Linked DNA regions of Nitrobacter winogradskyi Nb-255. The main gene of each other region encodes a partner of the protein of the gene in region 2 in a complex. Links are inferred from orthologs where the notes say so. Each region holds a gene or a part of one and is shown on either strand. Other genes may lie near its edges. The genes, in order: ccmB and ccmE.

Region 1 (10,968 bases), 940 kb from region 2 along the record:
TCGCGATCTGGCGTGCATGCAGATGCAGGCCCGGCTCGTCGAGGCGCGGGACGTATTGTTCGTTCCGCGAACGGCGTAAACTGGCCTGGGTTCCGTAGATGTTGTCGCCGACGATCGGCCAGCCCATCGCCGCGCAATGGACGCGCAGTTGATGAGTGCGGCCGGTAAGCGGTTCCAGCGACAACCAGGTCAACTGAACTCCTGCTCCGGAAACGGTGGAGGTGTCAGGAGAGGATCGCCCCAGCACTTTCCATTTCGTGGTCGACGGCAGCCCGTTCGGATCCGGCTTCTGCCACCAGCCGCGTTCTTCGTTCAGCCGCCCCAGTGGAATATCGATGGCGCCCTCATCCTCGCTCGGGCCGCCTTCGACCACGGCCCAGTAGGTCTTTGAAATCTTGCCGTGCTTGAACAGCAGGCCGAGCGAAGCCGTCGCCTTGCGGTGCCGCCCGAGCACCAGACAGCCCGAGGTGTCGCGGTCCAGCCGATGGGCCAGCACCGGCGGCCGCGGCAGGCCGAACCGCAGCGCGTCGAACGACGCTTCGAGATTGGCGCCGCCCTTGGGGCCGCGATGGACGGCGATGCCCGCGGGCTTGTCGATCACCAGCATCAGCCCGTCGCGGTGGAGGACGCGGGCCTGGATCTCCTCCGGCGTCGGCTGGGCCGTATCGACGGTTCGCTTTATTTCCGGTTGCGGCATGATCGTCGAAACGGCTAACACACCTCCACGATGAGTGACAGTTCCGAGGATCAACCGAAACAGAGCTGGTGGCGCAGGCTGTCCGGCGGCCTCAAGCGGACTTCCGCTTCGCTCGGGACGGCGGTGGCCGATCTCGTCACCAAGCGCAAGCTCGACCGCGCCATGCTCGATGATATCGAGGACGTCCTGCTGCGCGCCGACCTCGGAACCGCGGTCGCCGAACGCATCGCGGAGGCGGTCGGCGAGGGACGCTATGACAAGGCGATCTCCGCCGACGAGGTGAAGGCCGTCGTCGCGACCGAAGTGGAAAAAGTCCTCGCTCCGGTGGCGCGGCCGCTGATCATCGACGAAACGGTCAAGCCGTTCGTTATTCTGGTGGTCGGCGTCAACGGCTCCGGCAAGACTACGACCATCGGCAAGCTGGCGGCGAAGTTGTCCGCCGAGGGGCGCAAGGTGATGATGGCGGCCGGCGACACGTTTCGCGCCGCGGCGATCGACCAGTTGAAGGTCTGGGGCGAGCGAACCGGATCGCCGGTGATCGCGGGCGCGCAAGGATCGGATTCCGCGAGCCTGGCGTTCAACGCGCTGACCGAGGCGCGAAACCAGAACAGCGACGTGCTGCTGATCGACACCGCGGGCCGCCTGCAGAACAAGGCGGAGCTGATGAACGAACTGGAAAAGATGGTTCGCGTCATCCGCAGGGTCGATTCGTCGGCTCCGCATGTCGTGTTGCTCGTGCTCGACGCCACGGTCGGACAGAACGCGCTGTCGCAGGTCGAGGCGTTTCATCGCACCGCCGGCGTCACCGGGCTGGTGATGACCAAGCTGGACGGCACGGCGCGCGGCGGCATTCTGGTGGCGCTCGCGGAGAAGCATAAGCTGCCCGTGCACTTCATCGGCGTCGGCGAAGGAGTGGACGACCTCGCGCCGTTTACGGCAGGCGATTTCGCGCGGGCGGTCGCGGGGATCGAGCATTAGTTTTTATCGTGCCCGAACCCCACGGGCGGGCATGCCGGGACTACCGAAACCGCGCGAAACACCGGCTTCATCCGCTGTTGCGGATAAAGCCGGTCATAACAGGCAGGATGATGAACAAGTCGCAACCGCACCCGCTATTCAAGCTCGCGACCGAACTCGGTCCGCTGCTGGTGTTCTTCGCCGCCAATGCGAAGTTCGGGCTGTTCGTGGCAACGGCCGCGTTCATGGTGGCGATCGTGGCGGCGATGATCGCGTCCTATGCGGTGACGCGACATATCCCGCTGATGGCGCTGGTGACGGCGGTCATCGTCATCGTGTTCGGTACGCTGACGCTGGTTCTGCATGATGAGACCTTCATCAAGGTGAAGCCCACCATCATCTATGCCCTGTTCGCGGCGGTGCTCGGCGGCGGATTGCTGTTCGGCCGCTCCTTCATCGCGATCATGTTCGATCAGGTGTTCAACCTGACGCCGCGCGGCTGGCGGCTGTTGACGCTGCGCTGGGCGCTGTTCTTTGCGGCGATGGCCGTCCTGAACGAATTCGTCTGGCGGACCCAGAGCACGGACTTCTGGGTCAATTTCAAGGTTTTCGGAGCGGTCCCGCTCACCATGATCTTCGCCATGATGCAGATGCCGCTGACCCGGCGCCATCATCTGGAGCCGGCCACTCTGGAAGCCAGCGATGCCCGGGAAGGGGATGTCAGCAAGAACTGATGACTTGCCTATAAGCTGGCCGGCCGGAAAGACGAACGGGGCTGGATCAGGAGCCCGCTTTCAGGGCCTTTTCGATTTCCGGCTTCAGCACCGCTTCGATGTTCTCAGGGGTGATTTCCCCGACCAGCTTGTAGGCGATGGTGCCGTCCCGCGCGACCACGAAGGTCTCGGGCACGCCGTAGACGCCCCATTCGATGGAGGCCCGGCCATTGCTGTCGACGCCGACGACATCGAACGGGTTGCCGTAGCGGCCGAGGAAGCGGCGGGCGTTGTCGGAGGCGTCCTTGTAGTTGATGCCGACGAATTGCACGCGCCGGTCCTTGGCGAACTCGGTCAGCAGCGGCGCCTCGCTATGGCAGGGGACGCACCAGGACGCCCAGACGTTGACCAGGCTGACCTTGCCCACGAAGGTCGCGGGGTCGATCCCCGGCACCGGCTTGCCGTCCGCCATGAGGCCGGACAGTGGCGGCAGCGGGATCTGGGGCGCGGCGCGGCCGATCAGCGCCGAGGGGATTCGCGAAATGTCGCGGTCGCCGAGCCGGAACCAGAACAGGAGCGCCAGCGCGGCAAAGAGCACGAGCGGCAGCGCCATCAGCCAGCGCCGTTTCGGCGCGGCGGCGGGCGGCTCAGGGTCGGTCATTGAACCTCCGCTGCGCTGCGTCCCGATCGCCTGACCGCGCCCGCGGCTTCAAGGCCGCGCAGGCGCGCCTTCTGACGGCGGTAATCCATGATCACCCAGACAATGAGCGCGACAACCACGGCTGCGACCGACACGTAGGATGTCACGATGAATGAGGCATAGGGACCGAGCGCCATGATTGTCACGCCACCGATTTGCTGGCTTGCAGCATCTGCAAGGTGCGCACGCGCCGGCGCAGGATTTCATTCCGCATCGCCGCGATATGCAGCGTCAGGAACAGCAGGGTGAAGCCGATCGCCATCACCACGAGGGGAATCAGGAAGGCGCGGTCGAGCGTCGAGCCGCCCATGCGCACCACCGAGGCCGGCTGATGCAGCGTATTCCACCAGTCGACCGAGAACTTGATGATGGGAATGTTGACCGAGCCGACCAGCGTCAGCACCGCGGCGGCGCGCGCGGCGCGCGACGGATCCTCGACCGCGCGCCATAGCGCCATCAGGCCAAGATACATCAGGAACAGGATCAAAACCGAGGTCAGCCGCGCATCCCATTCCCAATAGGTGCCCCACATCGGTCGGCCCCACAGCGATCCCGTCAGCAGCGCGAGAAATGTGAAGGCCGCGCCGATCGGCGCTGCGGTCTTGGCCGCGACGTCGGCCAGCGGATGCCGCCACACCAGCGTGCCCAGCGCCGCGACGCTCATCACGCCCCACACGAACATCGACAGCCACGCATTCGGAACGTGGATGAACATGATCTTCACGGTCGCGCCCTGCTGATAGTCATCGGGCGCGATGGCGGACTGGTAGAGGCCGACCGCGAGCACGAGCGCGGTGACCGCCACGAGCCACGGCAGAATCCGGCCGGCAAGCGTGAGAAACCGGGAGGGGTTGGCGAGGTCAATCAACGACATGGGCACCACTGATAGTCGCCGGAGCTACCGCAGGCAATGCGGATTTGCGTCCGGTTTCCTCCTTGAGCAAAAATTGATTGGCTGCATCAAGCGCCTCAATCCAGCCCGTGCCGCAGGCTTGAGGCGGCGGCGAACGGACCGATGACCAGGCTCGCCAGCGACAGCGCGCACAGAATCGAGAACGGAGTGCCGAACGGCGATGGTCCGGACATCGCGGCATTGGAAGCGGCGACGCCGAAAATCAGAACCGGGATCGACAGCGGAAGCACCAGCACCGAGAGCAGCAGCCCGCCGCGGCGCAGGACGACGGCGAGGGCGGCGCCGACCATTCCCGTGAAGGTGAGCGCCGGCGTTCCCGCAAGGAGCGTCAGCGCCACGGCACCGGTCGCGACGGCGTCCAGGTTGAGCAGCAACCCCAGCACGGGCGTCGCGGCGACCAGCGGCAACCCTACGGCCAGCCAGTGCGCCAGCGCCTTCGCGGCGCAGACGAGTTCGAGCGGCGTGCGGCCCATGACGATCAGGTCAAGCGAACCATCATCGTGATCGGCGGTGAACAGGCGATCGAGCGTCAGCAGGCTCGCCAGCAGCGCGCCGAGCCAGAGAATCGCGGGCCCGAGTTTTTTCAGGAGCGCGAGATCGGGGCCGACCGCGAACGGCATCAGCACCACGACGGTCAGGAAAAACAGCACCCCGATCAGCGCGCCGCCGCCGACGCGCAGCGCGACGCGCACATCCCGGCGGATCACGGCGGCGAGGGCGGTCATGAAGAGGACCCTTTTCTTCTTTCCCACGAGGGAAGGAGGGGCAAGGCTCGTCGCATGTGGATTGGAGCCAACCTCATGCCGCGCCTCCGATCCGCAGTTCCCGCGCGGCGATGCCGAGCGGCGTATGGGTCGCGGCCAGAATGATGCCGCCGCCCGCGAGATGGCCGGTCATGATCGCGGCGAAGGCGGCCTGACCGGTGACGTCGAGGGCCGAGGTCGGTTCGTCCAGCAGCCAGACCGGGCGCTTGACGGCCAGGAGCCGTGCGATGGACAGCCGTCGCCGCTGTCCGGCCGAGAGATAGGCCGCCGGCAGATGCGCGACATGGTCGAGCCCGACCGCCGCGAGCGCATCCGATTCGCCCGATTTCCCGCCGCCGAGGAAATCCCGCCAGAACGACAGGTTTTCGCTGACCGTGAGCGCAGGCTTGAGGGCGTCGCGATGGCCGAGGTAATGCGCCTGTTCCGGCAGCGTCAACTCGGGATCGCCGCCTTCAAGGCTGATCGACCCGTCCGCTATCGCCAAAAGACCCGCGAGCAGCCGGAGCAGGGACGTTTTCCCCGCGCCGTTAGGGCCGGTGATCGCCACGGCGTGGCCCGACTCCGCCGCCACATCGAGGCCGGAGAACACCTCCCGTCCTCCTCTGACGCATCGCAATCCGTTCCCTGAAAGTCTCATGGCGGTCCTGTTCGCGGAACTGTCGCGTTTCTGTGTATGGCTGAAAGGCGGGGTACAAGCATTTGAGGGGCGGTGGCGGACGATCTGGAAAGACTCTATAAAACTGGAACTGATGCAGCACAAAACGCGCCGCAGCGAAACCCCGGGGGTTGGTGCGTCAGCGGTGTTTCAATACCCTATTGGTTTGCTGGCCGGTACCTCAGACGTTAATTCGGGATTTCTCACATGGCTTCGCTCGACAGCTTCAAGTGCCTGAAAACCTTCAAGGTCGGAGACAAGACTTACGCTTACTACAGTCTGCCGGCCGCGGAGAAGAATGGCCTCAAGGGCATCTCCCGGCTGCCCTATTCCATGAAGGTGCTGCTGGAAAACCTGCTGCGCAACGAGGACGGACGCTCGGTGAAGAAGGAAGACATCGCCGCGTTCGCCAAATGGCTGAGAAAGCGCAGGCTCGAGCACGAGATTGCCTTCCGTCCGGCTCGCGTTCTGATGCAGGATTTCACCGGCGTGCCCGCGGTGGTCGATCTCGCGGCGATGCGCAACGCGATGCAGAATCTCGGCGGCAAGCCTGAGAAGATCAATCCGCTGGTGCCGGTCGATCTTGTCATCGACCACAGCGTGATCGTGAACTTCTTCGGCGACAACAAGGCGTTCGCCCGCAACGTGGTCGAGGAGTACAGGCAGAACCGGGAGCGCTACGAGTTCCTGAAATGGGGACAGAAGGCGTTCTCGAATTTCGCGGTGGTGCCGCCCGGCACCGGCATCTGCCATCAGGTCAATCTTGAATATCTGGCGCAGACGGTGTGGACGCGAAAGGAAAGGCTGACGATCGGCAAGAAGACCGCCAGCACCGAGGTCGCCTATCCGGATACGGTGCTCGGCACCGATTCCCACACCACCATGGTCAATGGCCTTGCCGTCTTGGGGTGGGGCGTCGGCGGCATCGAGGCGGAAGCCGCCATGCTTGGCCAGCCGCTATCGATGCTGCTGCCCGACGTGGTCGGCTTCAAGCTGAAGGGGGCGCTGAAGGAAGGGGTGACCGCCACCGATCTCGTGCTCACCGTTACCCAGATGCTGCGCAAGCAGGGCGTCGTCGGCAAGTTCGTCGAGTTCTACGGACCTGGCCTCGATCATCTGTCGGTCGCGGACAAGGCGACCATCGCCAACATGGCGCCGGAATACGGCGCGACCTGCGGCTTCTTTCCGATCGATGCGGCGACCATCGATTATCTCAAGACGTCCGGCCGGCCGCCGGCCCGCGTCGCGCTGGTGATGAAATACGCCAAGGCGCAAGGCCTGTTTCGCAGCTCCGCTTCGGCCGATCCGGTCTTCACAGAAAAGCTGGCGCTCGATCTTGGAACGGTGGTGTCGTCGCTCGCGGGACCGAAGCGGCCGGAGGGGCGGCAGCCGCTGTCGGCGGTCGCGGATGGATTCGCCGGCGCGCTCGCCGACGAATACAGAAAGACCGACGCCGGGGCGCGATTCCCGGTCGAAGGCCGCAACTTCGATCTCGGACATGGCGACGTGGTGATCGCGGCGATCACCTCATGCACCAACACATCCAATCCGAGCGTGCTGATGGCCGCCGGGCTGCTGGCGCGCAAGGCTGCGGCGAAAGGGCTGGCCGCGAAGCCCTGGGTGAAAACGTCGCTGGCGCCGGGCAGCCAGGTGGTCGCCGAATATCTCGCGGCGTCCGGGCTTCAACAGGATCTCGACAAGGTGGGTTTCAATCTTGTCGGCTTCGGCTGCACCACGTGCATCGGCAATTCGGGGCCGCTGGCGCCGGAGATTTCAAAGTCGGTCAACGACAACGGCATCGTCGCCGCTGCGGTTCTGTCGGGCAATCGCAATTTCGAGGGCCGCGTTTCGCCGGACGTGCAGGCGAATTATCTTGCCTCGCCGCCGCTGGTCGTCGCCTACGCGCTGGCGGGCTCGGTGACCAAAAATCTCAGCCGCGAGCCGCTCGGCACGGGCACTGACGGCAAGCCGGTGTACCTTAAGGATATCTGGCCGACCTCGAAGGAGGTCAACGCCTTCATCAAGAAGTACGTGACCTCGAGAATCTTCAAGAAGAAGTACGCCGCCGTGTTCAAGGGCGATGACAACTGGCGCAAGATCCAGACCGTTGCGAGCGAGACCTATCGCTGGAACATGAATTCGACCTATGTGCAGAACCCGCCTTACTTCGATGGCATGAAGAAGGAGCCGGAGCCGATCGAGGATATCGTGGATGCGCGCATCCTGGCCATGTTTGGCGACAAGATCACCACCGATCACATCTCGCCGGCCGGTGCGATCAAGCTGACGTCGCCGGCCGGACAATATCTCAGCGAACATCAGGTGCGCCCGGCGGATTTCAATCAGTACGGCACGCGGCGCGGTAATCATGAAGTGATGATGCGGGGCACCTTCGCCAATATCCGTATCAAGAACTTCATGCTCAGGGGCGCCGACGGCGCGGTCCCGGAGGGCGGCTCGACCAGGCACTGGCCGGACGGCGAGCAGATGTCGATCTATGACGCCGCGATGAAGTACCAGCAGGAGAATGTGCCGCTTGTCGTGTTCGCCGGCGCCGAATACGGCAACGGTTCGTCGCGCGACTGGGCAGCCAAGGGGACGCGGCTGCTTGGCGTGCGCGCGGTGATCTGCGAGAGCTTCGAGCGCATCCACCGCTCCAACCTCGTCGGCATGGGCGTCTTGCCACTGACCTTCGAGGACGGCGTGTCCTGGCAGTCCATCGGGCTCACGGGGGATGAGACGGTGACGATTCGCGGCTTGCAGGGCGATCTGAAGCCGCGCCAGAAGTTGTCGGCGGATATCGTTTCCCGCGACGGCTCGCTTCGCCGCGTCTTGCTGCTCTGCCGCATCGATACGCTCGACGAACTCGACTACTATCGCAACGGGGGCATCCTGCACTATGTGCTGCGCAAACTCGCGGCTTGACCTGCTGATCCGATTCCGACATTCGCATCGCGTTCAAGCGCGCATAGCCCCTCGGACGTGCGTTTGACATTCGTATCCCGAGGGCCGCGATCGCCGGAGCGATGAATGTCAGAACGGCGCACTTGACGTATGAGGCCTTCACCGCGAATTGAGTGGCGGGCAAGCGAGGGGCAGCCTATCAAAATGCCGGCTTCTCGCATTCTTAAAGTGTGCTTTTCCTTCATGCCGCAGGCCCCCCGCCGTGCCGCGGTTTCGGTGATCTTGATGATGTCTCGTGGTGGTTTGACACGACTGTCCGGTGCGCTCGGCGTTTGCGCGCTTGTCGCGCTCAGTCGTGCAGCTTTGGCGGAGCCGCGCGCGGTGGTTGAACTGTTCACGTCGCAGGGTTGCTCCTCATGTCCGGCCGCCGATGAAATTCTGGGTGATCTTTCAAAGGACCCGTCGATCGTCGCGCTGAGCATGCCGATCGATTACTGGGATTATCTCGGCTGGAAGGATACGCTCGCGGACAATCGCTTCACCGCGCGCCAGAAAGCCTATTCGCAGATGCGCGGCGACCGCGATGTCTACACGCCGCAGGTGATCGTCAATGGATCGGCCCATGTGATCGGCAGCGATCGCGGGGCCATCGAAAGGGCGGTCCGCGATACGCAACAAAGCCAGGATGTGATGTCGGTGCCGGTTTCAATGTCGGTCTCTGGCAGGCAGCTCAATGTGTCAGTCGCATCCGCCAACGGCAAGCATCTTTCGGGTCGCGGCGAAATCTGGGTCTGTGCGGTTTCCAGGGCGGTCCCGATTGCGATCGGGCGCGGAGAGAACAGCGGCCGCGAAGTGACCTACCACAATGTCGTTAGGAACTGGCTCAAGGTCGGTGACTGGACGGGCAAGGCGGGCACCTGGGCGGTGCCAATCGAGAATATCGCCCATAACGGCGTCGATGCTGCGGTTGTCTATGTCCAGGATGGCAATCGCGAAAGACCCGGCCGGATGCTCGGCGCGGCCTACACCTTGCTGCATTGAGATTGGCTGCATTGATACGGATTCTCATTTTCCGCGACCCGAATCCTGCGCGATGAATGCGGCCTGCCTTCAGGATACTCTAAAAAGAAAAAGCCCGACACCGGGTCCGGGCTTTTGCAACTCCGAAATTGATCTCTGCGAATAGGCCCGATCCTGATGGCCCCGGGGGGCTGGGGGCTGAGGAACCGGTTCCAAAAGAATCGGGCCATCGCAGAGAATGTTTTTTCGCAGTTCAGCGGGGCGGTTGCTTGTCGGAATTTGGGCTGCATTATGATTTTACCTAACGTTCTTGTTATCCGGGCGCCGCGGTAGCGCGAGGAACAAGACAATGACGTGATCCCGCCCCTTTCCGGACTGGGAGCCGAGACCTCTTGCGACAGGTCGCAGCCGGCGCGATGATGTCATCCGACCGTGACAGGAGGCGCCGATGAGTTCGCTACCGGACGATCTTGATCCGGGCGGGAGCCGCGTGACGGAACGTGACCCCGCCCCCGTTCCCATCCCAGGCAGGGTGACGTTCAACCGTCTCGAACTCAATCGCATCCTCAATCTTTATGGACGGATGGTTGCCGATGGGGACTGGCGCGATTATGCCATCGACTTTCTCAGGGATCGCGCGGTGTTCTCGGTCTTCCGTCGCGCTTCTGAAGTTCCGATTTATCGGATCGAGAAAGATCCGCGACTGGCGCGCAAGCAGGGCGCGTATAGCGTGATCTCGGCGAGTGGCCTCATTCTGCGGCGTGGCCATGAACTCGACCGCGTGCTGCTTGTCATTGATCGCAAGCTGTCGCTGGTCTGATGCAACGACGCTCCTGCGGCCCCTGGATAAGGGGACCGCAGGATGATGCTCCGCGGAGAATTTTGCTTCTGATTCCATCAGAAGCAAAAAGGCTCGATCCTAGGTGGCGTTGCTGACCAGCTTGATCCTCGGCGCCGTAGCCTCGATGAGGTTTCGATAGGAGTCGAGATAATCCAGCGCCATGCGCCGCGCCGTGAATCGCGCTTCGAACTCCGCCCGGATGGCTCCGCGATCGAGCGTCGTCAGGCTGTGGACCGCGGCAACCGCGCTGATCTCGTCTTCGACGATAAACCCCGTTCGTCCATCCGTGATGATCTCGGCGACGGAGCCACGATTGTAGGCGATGACGGGAGTGCCGCACGCCATCGCTTCTATCATCACGAGGCCGAACGGTTCAGGCCAGGCGATCGGCACCAGCAGCCCGATGGCTCCGCTGAGAAAGTCGGGTTTCTCGTGGTCGCTGATCTCGCCGATATATTCCACCAGCGGATGATCCATCATCGGACGGATGCATTCATCATAGTAGTCCTGATCGGCGCGATCGACCTTAGCGGCGATCTTGAGCGGGATGCCGCACCGAAGCGCGATCCTGATGGCGCGGTCGACGCCTTTCTCCGGAGCGATGCGGCCCAGCACCGCGAGGTAGCTCGGCTTGACCGGGCGGGGCGTCAACAGCTTTTCGGGGAGTCCGTGATACACGGTACGAAGCCAGCGGGCTTGCGGCGCCGGGCGGCGTTGTGCGTTCGAGATCGAGATCAAGGGAATTGAAGAAAATGCGTTGAATACCGGCTGGAGCTCCGGGAGGTCGAGGCGGCCGTGCAGCGT
Region 2 (11,177 bases):
GCCCGCCATGACGACGCGACAGGACCTCCACCCGCGCCAGCAACTCGGCAAATGAGTACGGTTTAGGCAGATAGTCGTCGCCGCCGGCGCGCAAGCCCTTGATGCGATCGTCGACCTGGCCGAGCGCAGAGAGAATGAGCACCGGAGTGAGGATGCCTTTCTCGCGCAGGCAGCCGATCACGGAAAGCCCGTCGCGCTTGGGCAGCATCCGATCGATCACCAGTACGTCGTAGTCCCCGCCGTCGGCAAAGGAGAGGCCTTCCTCGCCGTCTCTGGCGAGTTCCGCGATATGTCCGACCTCGCGAAACGCCTTCACGAGGTAGTCCGCGGACTCGCGATCGTCCTCGATGATCAGCAGGCGCATCTGGTTACTGGAATTGTCCAAAGGTTGTCTTTCCATCACCATGGCGCGCTCATTCCGCGCGCGCAAGACCGCAAAGACCACGCCCCGGCGGCCGCCGTGCAAAAAACGGGCGGTGAAGCTTGGGGCAACTCCACCGCCCTAGTCCTTCCGACGGAGGGGGGCTATTCCGATCGGAAGGCAATCAAGGGAACGGACTTTTGACCCGTCCCCGGAAAGTGCCGCCGGCGGGGGGCGACTGATGCCGGCGACGCTTTCCATCTCTTGCAAGGCTCGCACCTCAAGTCCGATCGGACCGCGTCGAGCCCGACCGAGCCTTGTCTTTGATCGGCATGATCCAATCCGGGAATCGATTTCTTCCGTTCGGCATCATGCCTTAACCCTTCGCAATTGGCATTGCGACGAAACGCGCCGTGCTGCCGGTGCGAACCCGCATCAAAACACTGTTCTTGTCTTCCGCGCGCGCCGCCTTGATTGCCTCGCGTATGTCGGCGGAGCTGGACACGCTCTTTCCCGCGACCTCCAAAATCACGTCGCCTTCCCTGAACCCGCGCTCGGCCGCGGGGCTTTTCGGATCCACGTCAACCACGACGACCCCTTCCCCGCCGGCACCCGCAACCGATCCTGCCGGCGCAACGGTCAAACCAAGCCTGGGAATATCGTTGTCGCGCGATGAGCCACGATCGCCATAGTGGTCAGCTCGGGCTTCGACGGTGTCGGGCAGAGTGCCAAGCGTCAGGTTGACGACCTTGTCCGTGCCCTTGCGCAGGACGTTGAGCTTGATCGACGTTCCCGGCGCCAAGCTACCGATGGTCCGCGCCAGTTCGCGCGCGTCCTTGACCGGATCACCATTGACGGCCGTGATCACGTCGCCGGACTTTATACCCGCCTTGGCCGCCGGACTGTTGGCCTGCGGCTCAGCCACCAGCGCGCCTTCGGCTTTCTTGAGACCGAGGCTGTCGGCGATGTCGGAAGTCACCGGCTGGATCTGGACGCCGATCCATCCGCGGCTCACCGACCCTTTGTCCTTGAGCTGAGCAACGACACTCTTCACCGTATTCGCGGGAATCGAGAACGCAATGCCGACGCTGCCGCCGGACGGCGAATAGATCGCGGTATTCACGCCGATGACGTCGCCCTTCATGTTGAAAGCCGGGCCGCCGGAATTACCTTTGTTGACCGGGGCGTCAATCTGGATGAAGTCGTCATAGGGGCCGGTGCCAATGTCACGGCCGCTGGCCGACACGATGCCGGCGGTCACCGAACCGCCAAGACCGAACGGATTGCCGACCGCGAGAACCCAATCGCCGATCCGCACCTTGTCATCCGACAGTTTCGCAAACGGGAAACTGGAGCCGCCCTCGACCTTGATCAGGGCAATGTCCGTGCGCGGATCAGCCCCGATCACCTTGGCGGTGTAGGTCTTGCCGTCGTCGGTCGTGACTTCGACCTTGTCCGCGCCGTCGACGACATGGTTGTTGGTCACAGCATACCCATCAGCCGAGATGAAGAAGCCGGAGCCCTGCCCTGTCACGAGGCCAGGACCGCGCCGGCCGCGCATTCCTGGCGGTAGGCCATCCGGTCCGCCAAAGCGGCGGAAAAACCGCTCCATGGGCGAGCCCGGCTGGAACGGCGAATCGTCCCCGCTGGCCACCGCCCTGTCCTTCATACGGATCTTGACCGAAATTACCGACGGCTTCACCCGCTCGACGATGTCGGCAAAGCCGATCGGCTGCGCGACCTTGCTCACGTCGGTGTTGACCTGCGCATAAGCGGGACTTATGAAGAACTCGGCCTTGTCTGCGGAAGGGCTTAGCCCGTAAGCGGCTACGCCAACACCCGCGACGACAGACGCCATCAACGCGAACCTGCGCGCGGTGACCCCAGAACGAATGGGCTTTAACTGGGAAGACGGCAGGTCGGTCATGCGGATCTCCAAAAGACAGGTTTGATATAGTGCCGAAAACCGGCACTTCATGTCCCTGAAGATGGGTATTCGCACCTTACCGCGCGCTGACCAAGAAATTAATGTTTCGTAACAACAGCAAACGCCTCGTGCGGCGGTTTGGCGCACACATCACGAGGTCGCGGATCGAAAACCGGTTATCGGCTCAAGCCTTCGACTCCTCGCCGGCGGCGCGTTCGATCGCCACCAGTTTCGCGAGCCGGGCTTCTTCTTCCTCGCTCAAACGCGGTGGAGCCTCCTGAGCGGCCTTCACCGCTTTTGACCGCCGCCGGCTGTATCCCCACAGCGCCAGTCCGCCGCCGGCCAGAAGCAGCGGAGTCAGAAGCCAGAGCGGCAGCGTACTCGTCTCAAAAGGCGGCTTCAGCAGAACGTAGTCGCCATAACGGGCCACCAGAAAATCTAGCACCTGCTGATTGCTGTCGCCGGCGGCGATCCGCTCCCGCACCAGCAGACGGAGATCCCGCGCCAGCGGCGCCGAGGAATCGTCGATCGACTGGTTCTGGCACACCATGCAGCGCAACCCGCGCGACAGGTCGCGCGCGCGCGCTTCCTGAGCGGGGTCGGTCATGACCTCGTCCGGCTGCACCGCATGAGCGGAAGACACCGCCAAGAGCCCAAAACAAAGGATCGCGCCGAGAACAGGCAGGAACCTGTTCCACGCCATGCACCGTCCGCACAACGACGACAGGGTTTGTACGAGTTCACGCATGGCAGCCTTACTCCGCCGGCTGGAGCGTGCGCCAGCCGGCCTTCGCCGGTTTCGGCGCACCGACCCGCAAGCGCCGGTCTGACAGCGACAGCACGCCGCCGAAGGCCATCAGGACCGGACCGAACCAGATCAGCAACACCATAGGCTTGTGATAGATGCGCACCGCGATCGACCCATCGGCGGTGGCTTCACCGAGCGAGATGTAGAGCTGGCTCGCGCCACGCGTCAGCAGCGCCGCTTCCGTGGTCGAAGCCGCGCGCGTCGTGAAGTTACGCTTGGAGGGCATCATGACCGCGATCGGCTGCCCGTCCCGACTGACGGTGAAGCGCGCGATATCTTCGCGATAGTTGGATCGCTGATGCTGCGTCGTACCCTCGAACGTCAGACTGTAGCCACCGACCCGCGCCACGTCGTTGATCTTCATCGAGGCGATGTATTCGGTATTCCAGGTGGTTTCGCAGACGATGCCGATCAAGGCTACCCCGAGGCCGGCATGGGCGAAAACCGTGCCCCACGCCGAACGAGGCAATCCTTTCGCGCGGCGCAGGGAAACCGGCAGCGACGCACGAAACAGGTTGACGCGCTCGGCGAGATCACAGAGAGCGCCGATAATCACGAACACCGCCAGTCCGATCGCCAGCGGCGCGAAGGTGCTGCCGCCACGCGTCCATGCCCACAGCACGGCCACGGCGATCACGCTGCCGACCCCGGCGGCGATCAGCCGTTGAGAGGCACCGAGCAGATCACCGCGCTTCCACGCCAGCAGCGGGCCGAACGGCACCGCGATCAGCAGCGGGACGAACAAGGGCGCGAACGTCAGGTTGAAGAACGGCGCTCCGACCGAAATCCTGTTGCCGGTGATGACCTCGAGCGCCAGCGGATACAACGTGCCGACGAACACGGTGGCGCAGGCCGTGGTCAGGAACAGGTTGTTGAGCACGAGCGCGCCTTCGCGCGAGACCGGCGCGAACAAGCCGCCCTGCTTCAGAGTGGACGCACGCCAGATAAACAAGGTGAGGCTGCCGCCGATGAAGGTGCAGAGGATCAGCAGGATGAAGACGCCGCGCGTCGGGTCGGTAGCAAAGGCATGGACTGACGTCAGCACGCCCGAACGCACCAAAAAGGTGCCGAGCAGCGACAGCGAGAACGTCAGGATCGCGAGCAGGATGGTCCATACTTTCAGCGCGTTGCGCTTTTCCATCACCACCGAGGAATGCAGCAGCGCCGTTCCCGCCAGCCACGGCATCAGCGAGGCGTTCTCGACCGGATCCCAGAACCACCAGCCACCCCAGCCGAGTTCGTAATAGGCCCAGTACGATCCCATCGCGATTCCGAGGGTGAGGAAAATCCACGCCACCAGCGTCCATGGCCGCACCCAGCGCGCCCAGGCTGCGTCGATGCGGCCTTCGATCAGGGCGGCGACCGCGAAGGAGAACGCGATGGAGAAGCCGACATAGCCGAGATAAAGCATCGGCGGGTGTACCGCGAGCCCGATATCCTGCAGCACAGGATTGAGATCGCGCCCCTCCATCGGCGGGCTGGCGATCCGCGTGAACGGATTCGATGTCAGCAGGATGAACAGGTAGAACGCGGTCGCGACCCAGCCCTGCACCGCCAGCACATGGGCGCGCAGCGTCAGCGGAAGATTATTGCCGAACGCCGCGACCAGCCCGCCGAACAAAGCGAGGATCGTCACCCACAACAGCATGGAGCCTTCGTGATTGCCCCAGACGCCGGTGATCTTGTAGATCATCGGCTTCAGCGAGTGGGAATTCTGGAAGACGTTGAGGACCGAGAAATCGGAAACCACGTACAGCGTCGCAAGCGCGAAAAACGAAGCGGCGACAAACAGCAATTGCGCCAGCGCGGTCGAGCGCGCCACGTTCATCAACGCGCCGTCGTGCAGTCTTGCGCCGATGATCGGAACCACGGACTGGATCAGCGCGAGCCCGAGCGCCAGCACCAGCGCGAAATGCCCGGCCTCGGCGATCATTGCGACACCTCCTGCTTGCTAGAAGCTTCAGCGGCTCCGGGCTGCGCGCCATAATCGTCCTTCCAATGCCCCTGCTTCTTCAAGGCATCCGCGACCTCTTTCGGCATGTAGGTCTCGTCGTGCTTGGCCAGCACGGTGTCGGCCTGGAACACACCCGAATTATCAAGCGCGCCCTCGGCGACCACCCCCTGCCCCTCGCGGAACAGATCAGGCAGAATGCCCTTGTAACTCACCGGGAGGGTGGCGCTCCCGTCAGACACCCTGAATGAAACGGCGAGATTGTCACCGCGGACCAGCGAACCGGTCTGCACCAGCCCGCCTAGCCGAAAGCGTTGCCCCGGCTGAATATGCTTCTCCGACACCATCATCGGCGTCGAGAAAAACACGATGGAATCGCGCAGGGCATTAAGCACCAGCGCGGCCGCGATGCCGAGCACCACGAGCGCTCCGCCGATCATCGTCAAGCGCCGCTGCTTGCGAGTCATGTTTCACCACCTGCGCGCAAAGCAAATACCTCGATCATCCGTCTATCCCGAGCGCCTTGAACCCTTCGTTGAGCTGGCGCAACCCTGCTTCATTCCGCCCGAGCGCGCGGCGCGCGTCATCGCGCACGGCGCGCGACTTCTCCGGCTGATTGAGCACCATATAGGCGCGGGCGAGGCGCAGCCATCCCTCGACATCGTTGCCGTCCTGCTTCAGGCGCGCCGCCAGCCGGTCGACCATCGTGTGGATCATCGCGGAGCGATCCGCTTCGTTCATGTCGCTCGCCGCGGCCACCGCTTCTTCCGTCGGGCGAGGCGCGCCGTCCCCGAGCTGCGCCAGCGCCTCCTGCACGGTCACGCGCCATTCCGCATCCGCAGGCGCATCGGCCAGCAGGGCTTTCCAGATCTTCATGGCGTCGGCGCTGCGGCCGTCCTGCTGCGCGGCCATTCCAAGGAAAAAGCGCGCCTTCGCCTCCTGCGGGTTCAGGGCGAGCGCCCGCTCGAACTCCTTCTTCGCCTCGGCGGTGACGATGCCGTTGGCCGCCCCCGCGATCGCCGCCCCGAGATCGGCGCGGCGCGGCGCGGTCTCGCCCTCATACGTGATCACGTTGCGATAGGCGCGCGCCGCGTCGTCGAAGCGGCCGAGCTTCGCGAGTATCGGCGCCAGTACGGTCCAGCCCCGGCCGTCGCCGGGATTCTTCTCCAGGTGCGATTCGACACGCGCCACGAGGCTGTCGAGGGATTGCGACGCATCGGCGGTTTGAATGCGCGCCGCGAGGGGGAAATCGGGCATTTGCGGCGATCCCAGAGGGAGGTAGGTCGCGAACGCCAGCAACGGGATTCCCGCCAGCGCGACCACCGCCACCGCACGGCGCAGCCAGAGTTTCGAATCCTGCGGCTGATGACGTTCCGCGTCAGCCGCTTCCAGAAGCCGGCGCCCGATCTCGACCCGCGCCGCAGCCGCCTCCGCCTCGCCGATCAGGCCGGCGGCGGCATCGCGCCCGACCTCGGCCAGTTGGTCGCGGTAAACCGTGGTCTCGCTGCCGCCCGAGGTTCGCCGACTGCCTGACCGACCGAGCGGCCACAGCACCGCGAAAGCCGCACCGGCGGTCATCAGCGCGAACACAAACCACACCGTCATCTCATCAGGGTTCCATCTGGTAGCGGCGCCGGGAGCGGCCGTTCGACGGCCGGGTTACATCACGACTGGAATACGGACGCAATTGACAATTGCGGCACAATTGACGGTAAACATCCACAACCGCATGATTTAATAGCGTTTATCGGAAACACGGACGCCCGCTCACCCTGCCCGCGACGATTTGCGTTCGGCCGTGAGCGCGTGGTCCGCCGCCCGGCTCATCAGCGACGAGTAATCCCGGCCGAACAGAACCTCGCAAAAACGGATCACCGCCTTGACCTGCTGCTGCCGGAACGCCCGCACGCGCTCATCGCCGTTGCGAAGCGCTTCGACAAGGGTTTCGGAGGTCCTCTCGACGTAATGCTGCAAGTCCGAATAGGTGCGCGTCGTGACTTCGTTGATGGCCAGTTCGCTGGCGTAGGTCCGGCATACCGCGACAAAATCGATCAACGCGGCGGTTTCCTCGACCTCGATCGAGTCGAGTTTTGCGCCGGCTGGAATGTCCTTGTCGGGCCGCTGACGCAAAATACGCCGCACACGGCCGGCGACGCCTTCGATCTCCGATTGCAGAACCTCGGAAATATCGACCCTGATCGCCGCGAGCTGACGCCCCCAGCCGGAATCGGTTCGGATATCAAGCTCGGTCCTTAGCCCGCGAACACCGTCGTGCAAGGTCTTCAAGTGCCGGGAGACATTCTCGAACCGGCCGCGCCGGATATCGGCCCGCAGAACGGCCGACGTCTGCGACAGATCGTCGAGCGCCATCTTGACGGCCACGCCATAAGGCGTCGCCGCCACGCGTATCTCATCGTCCGACCCCGCGACCTGAACCGCGAGGCGGATGATCTGCCACGGTGCCGACAGGCGCTGCATCACCAGCGACAACGCAAACGGCAAGGCCGCCGGCGTTTGCAGGGAAGGAACATTGAGCGCCGTCATCAGGGAGGCGATCTGCGGCTCGCCGAAGACAGGCAGAAAACCAGGCAGCCGAATATTCAGGGTGTCGAGGGCTTCGCGCGCGTGCAGAACCGCCGCGATCGCGGGCAGATCTTCAATGACGCCGGGAGCGCTGATGCGGCCAAGCGTCCGCTGGCGGTTGATGCCGGAACTATCCGTAAGGATTCGCAGGATGGCGGCTGCCGCCACCGGCTGGAAAACCCGTGCCGCCGTCTCGATCCCGGATGCCGATCCGGCCTCAGCCGCCAGCACGGCCTCGAACGCGCGCGCGTCATCCGGCGCGCCCTCGCGCGCCAGCCAACGCCAGACCGGCACGAGCGAGTTGCGCCGGATCTGGCCGGAGCGCGGCACGACATTGTCTTCCACGAGAAACGGATCGAGGGGACGGAACAGATGCCGGACCGGGTCTTCACTCCGCTGCTCGCTGTCACCCGATTGGGGGTCAATCCGGCGCAGCTCCCCGAGAACGAGGTTCGCGACCGCAGCGTCTTCGCCGCGCTCCACCGCGCGCTCGAACTCCCGCATCAACAACGCCTGCGATTTCGGCGGAAGCTGCGCAAGGTAGTCCTTCAGCCGTTCGATCGAGGTCTGGTCCATGCACGCACATCTTCACGCGAACGATCGCGCGGACACCGGAAAGCCCGTAGCGCCTCATATCAGACGCGGTCTTAAGGATGCGTTGCGCCGGGCCGGAGGAGTTTCGAGACAACGGGATAACGGCTCGCGCCAAGAAAATACGTCAAATCAGAAACGCGATCCCGCTTCGCATTTCATCAGGGAGCGGGGAGGACTCATTCCATGCTTGAATGCTGGTCAGTGAGGCTTTGATTTGATTCAAATTTTGCGGCCTTACAATCAGCCGGTCGCGGTCCAGCGTCCGTCAGCGTTCCGGCAAGCGGTTCTGCGCACGGTCTGGAGTTGACCGGCAATCGTGACGGTGTGGGAATAGCCGCGGCATGTCGCACCCTCCACCTCATATTCCGGTCCGGCGACGATATTGCCGTGACGGCCGCTATCCGGATTGCGCCAGGTAATCGGCGCGCCCGGCGCGCCACGCTCAAGCGCATCGATCTGCGCCTGATAGGCCAGCCGACGGTCGTTGTCATCCAGGGCGGAACCGAGTTTCGGTCCAATCAATCCACCCAGCGCCGCGGCTGTCGCGGGACCGGTGGCCCCTTCCCAGAAGCCGGCGAAGGCCGTCAGGCCGGGAGCGTCAGGGCCGCCGGAACCCGTCGTGTCGCAACCGCCGAGAGCGAGCGTCGCCGCCACGGCAATCAGCAGCATATTCACGCTCCCCCGGCGCTTTTCGCCGGACGGATTCCGCATTCGATTGCACGGGAACGGGTGATGCGGGCGGGACTTCGACATGGGACGACCAGCAAACCGGGGCTCAAGCTGACGGCAGCAACAGTTCGGCGCGCAATCCGCCGATCGGCGCGGTATCCAGCGTCAGGCGACCGCCATAGAGGGCTGCAAGATCGGTGACGATCGACAACCCCAGTCCGGATCCCGGCTTGGTCTCGTCGATGCGGCGGCCGCGCTGCGAGGCCTGCATCCGCTCGGCATCCGACAATCCCTGACCGTTATCGTCGACGGTAATGTGCAGCATCGCAGGCTCAACTCCGGAAGGCGGACGGACGGACGTGGTGATGAACACCCGCGAATGCGCCCACTTGCAGGCATTGTCTACAAGATTGCCGACCATCTCCTCAAGATCCTGGCGTTCGCCGCGAAATTTCGTCCCCGGACTGACGTCGACCTCAATCGTGATATCGCGATCGCGATGAATTTTCTCCATGGTCCTGCGCAGCGCCTCGACGACGGGCGCGACATCCGTCACCGTTCCAATGACGGTGAGCCGCGCAGCCAGGCGGGCGCGCTCCAGATGATGGGCGACCTGGTTGCGCATCATCCCGGCCTGTTCGAGCATTTTGGCGGCGAAGGAATCGCCCTCATGCGCGCTGGCCTCGTTGATGATAACCGAAAGCGGCGTCTTGACCGCGTGCGCGAGGTTGCCGACGTGGGTGCGGGCACGCTCGACGATCTCCCGGTTGGCATCGATCAGCGCGTTGGTCTCCCAGGCAAGGGGCGCGATCTCCACGGGGAATTCACCTTCCAGTCGCTCCGCGCGGCCCGACCGGATGTCGGCGATCGCGTCCGAGATCCGTTTCAGCGGCGCAAGACCGAATCGCACCTGAAAGATCGTGGTGAGAAGCAATCCGATCGTGAGCGCGGCGAAGGTGCCGCCGAGGTAATAGTCGAAAGCCCTCGTTTCATCGAAAATTTCCGAGGCGTCTCCGGCCACGGCGACACGGAACTTGCCGTCGGCGCCGAGATCGACCGGCCGCTCCGCCATGCGGAGGATTTGACCTTCGGGCCCGTCGACATATCCGGCGCGGACTCCGGACGAGGAAAGCGCAATGCCCTGATCCACGAGCTTCGGGAGCTTCTTGTCCCATAGCGAGCGCGATGCGCGGGTTTCCGCTTTGCCCGGATCGGTACGGTCGACCTCCCAGTACCAGCCCGACAAGGGCAGATCGAACAGCGGCTCACCGAGCGACTGGAACTGACGGTCATCCGGCTCGTCGGGCGCCGTCACTTCGGCGATCAGGGTGCGGAGATAGAGATTGAGGCGGCGGTCGAAGGCACGCTCGGACGCCGAGCGATAGACTGAAGACAGCACCACGCCGGTCACGAGGAGCACGACCACGACCCACGCGGTCGCCGACAGGAACAGCCGCGACGCCAGCGAATTGGAACGAAAGCCTAGAATTTCCCTAACGCGCATCTGCCGGCGGCGTGAGCAGATAGCCGAGCCCGCGTACCGTCTGGATGATATCGACGTCCAGCTTCTTGCGAATACGGCCGACAAACACTTCGATTGTGTTGGAGTCACGATCGAAATCCTGATCGTAAAGATGTTCGACCAGTTCGGTGCGCGACACGACCCGGCCGATATGGTGCATGAGGTAGGCCAGCAGCCGGTATTCATGCGACGTCATCTTGACCGGATTGCCGCCGACGCTGACGCGGCCCGTGCGGGTATCCAGCGTCACCGGCCCGCAGGTCAGTTCGGAGTGCGCGTGCCCCGTGCTCCGTCGCAGCAGCGCGCGCATCCGCGCCAGGATTTCCTCCAGATGGAAGGGTTTCGCAACATAGTCGTCAGCGCCGGCGTCGAACCCCTGCACCTTGTCGCTCCAGCGATCCCGCGCGGTGAGAATCAGGACCGGCATGGTGCGGCCCCCCCGCCGCCAGGCTTCCAGCACGGAAATGCCGTCCATCTTCGGCAGGCCGATGTCCAGCACCACCGCGTCATAAGGTTCGCTGTCACCGAGGAAATGCGCCTCCTCGCCGTCGAACGCGCGATCGACGACGTAGCCGGCGTCGGTCAGCGCTGTCGTGAGCTGACGATTGAGATCGGGATCATCCTCGACGACGAGAAGGCGCAAAGCGGGCTCCTGATTCCTCCCTTCAGGATGAACCGTCACCGCGTGAATGGCAAATGAACGCTAATGTCCCGATTCCGAAGTTCGCATACCCTTGCCGCAACCTTTGATGCGAACTTCCG

The links.
Region 1: the proteins of ccmE (region 2) and ccmB are in contact, whole or in part, in a solved structure (PDB 8CE8), measured with the Escherichia coli proteins. The link is inferred for Nitrobacter winogradskyi Nb-255 from one-to-one orthologs.

Annotation. Positions count from the first base shown.
Region 1 is NC_007406.1:353,197-364,164, forward strand. Bases 2,872-5,579 are described here. They hold ccmB (heme exporter protein CcmB), read right to left. Parts: upstream 4,706-5,579; coding sequence 4,037-4,705; downstream 2,872-4,036. Other genes in these bases: NWI_RS01665 (DsbE family thiol:disulfide interchange protein), read right to left, coding at 2,872-3,028; ccmD (heme exporter protein CcmD), read right to left, coding at 3,025-3,204; NWI_RS01675 (heme ABC transporter permease), read right to left, coding at 3,210-3,941; ccmA (heme ABC exporter ATP-binding protein CcmA), read right to left, coding at 4,779-5,381. Also shown: NWI_RS01650 (RluA family pseudouridine synthase), read right to left, coding at 1-697; signal recognition particle-docking protein FtsY, read left to right, coding at 728-1,675; NWI_RS01660 (septation protein A), read left to right, coding at 1,786-2,388; more of NWI_RS01665, read right to left, coding at 2,435-2,871; aconitate hydratase AcnA, read left to right, coding at 5,607-8,324; NWI_RS01695 (DUF1223 domain-containing protein), read left to right, coding at 8,589-9,344; NWI_RS01700 (DUF2794 domain-containing protein), read left to right, coding at 9,772-10,143; NWI_RS01705 (glycosyltransferase family 4 protein), read right to left, coding at 10,243-10,968. UniProt on the Escherichia coli protein: Required for the export of heme to the periplasm for the biogenesis of c-type cytochromes.
Region 2 is NC_007406.1:1,292,530-1,303,706, reverse strand. Bases 3,771-6,687 are described here. They hold ccmE (cytochrome c maturation protein CcmE), read right to left. Parts: upstream 5,515-6,687; coding sequence 5,026-5,514; downstream 3,771-5,025. Other genes in these bases: ccmI (c-type cytochrome biogenesis protein CcmI), read right to left, coding at 5,549-6,652; NWI_RS06170 (heme lyase CcmF/NrfE family subunit), read right to left, coding at 3,771-5,029. Outside these bases: NWI_RS06185 (response regulator transcription factor), read right to left, coding at 1-406; NWI_RS06180 (Do family serine endopeptidase), read right to left, coding at 738-2,288; NWI_RS06175 (cytochrome c-type biogenesis protein), read right to left, coding at 2,473-2,991; more of NWI_RS06170, read right to left, coding at 3,044-3,770; NWI_RS06155 (hypothetical protein), read right to left, coding at 6,815-8,206; NWI_RS06150 (RT0821/Lpp0805 family surface protein), read right to left, coding at 8,465-8,893; NWI_RS06145 (sensor histidine kinase), read right to left, coding at 9,000-10,397; NWI_RS06140 (response regulator transcription factor), read right to left, coding at 10,387-11,058. UniProt on the Escherichia coli protein: Heme chaperone required for the biogenesis of c-type cytochromes. Transiently binds heme delivered by CcmC and transfers the heme to apo-cytochromes in a process facilitated by CcmF and CcmH.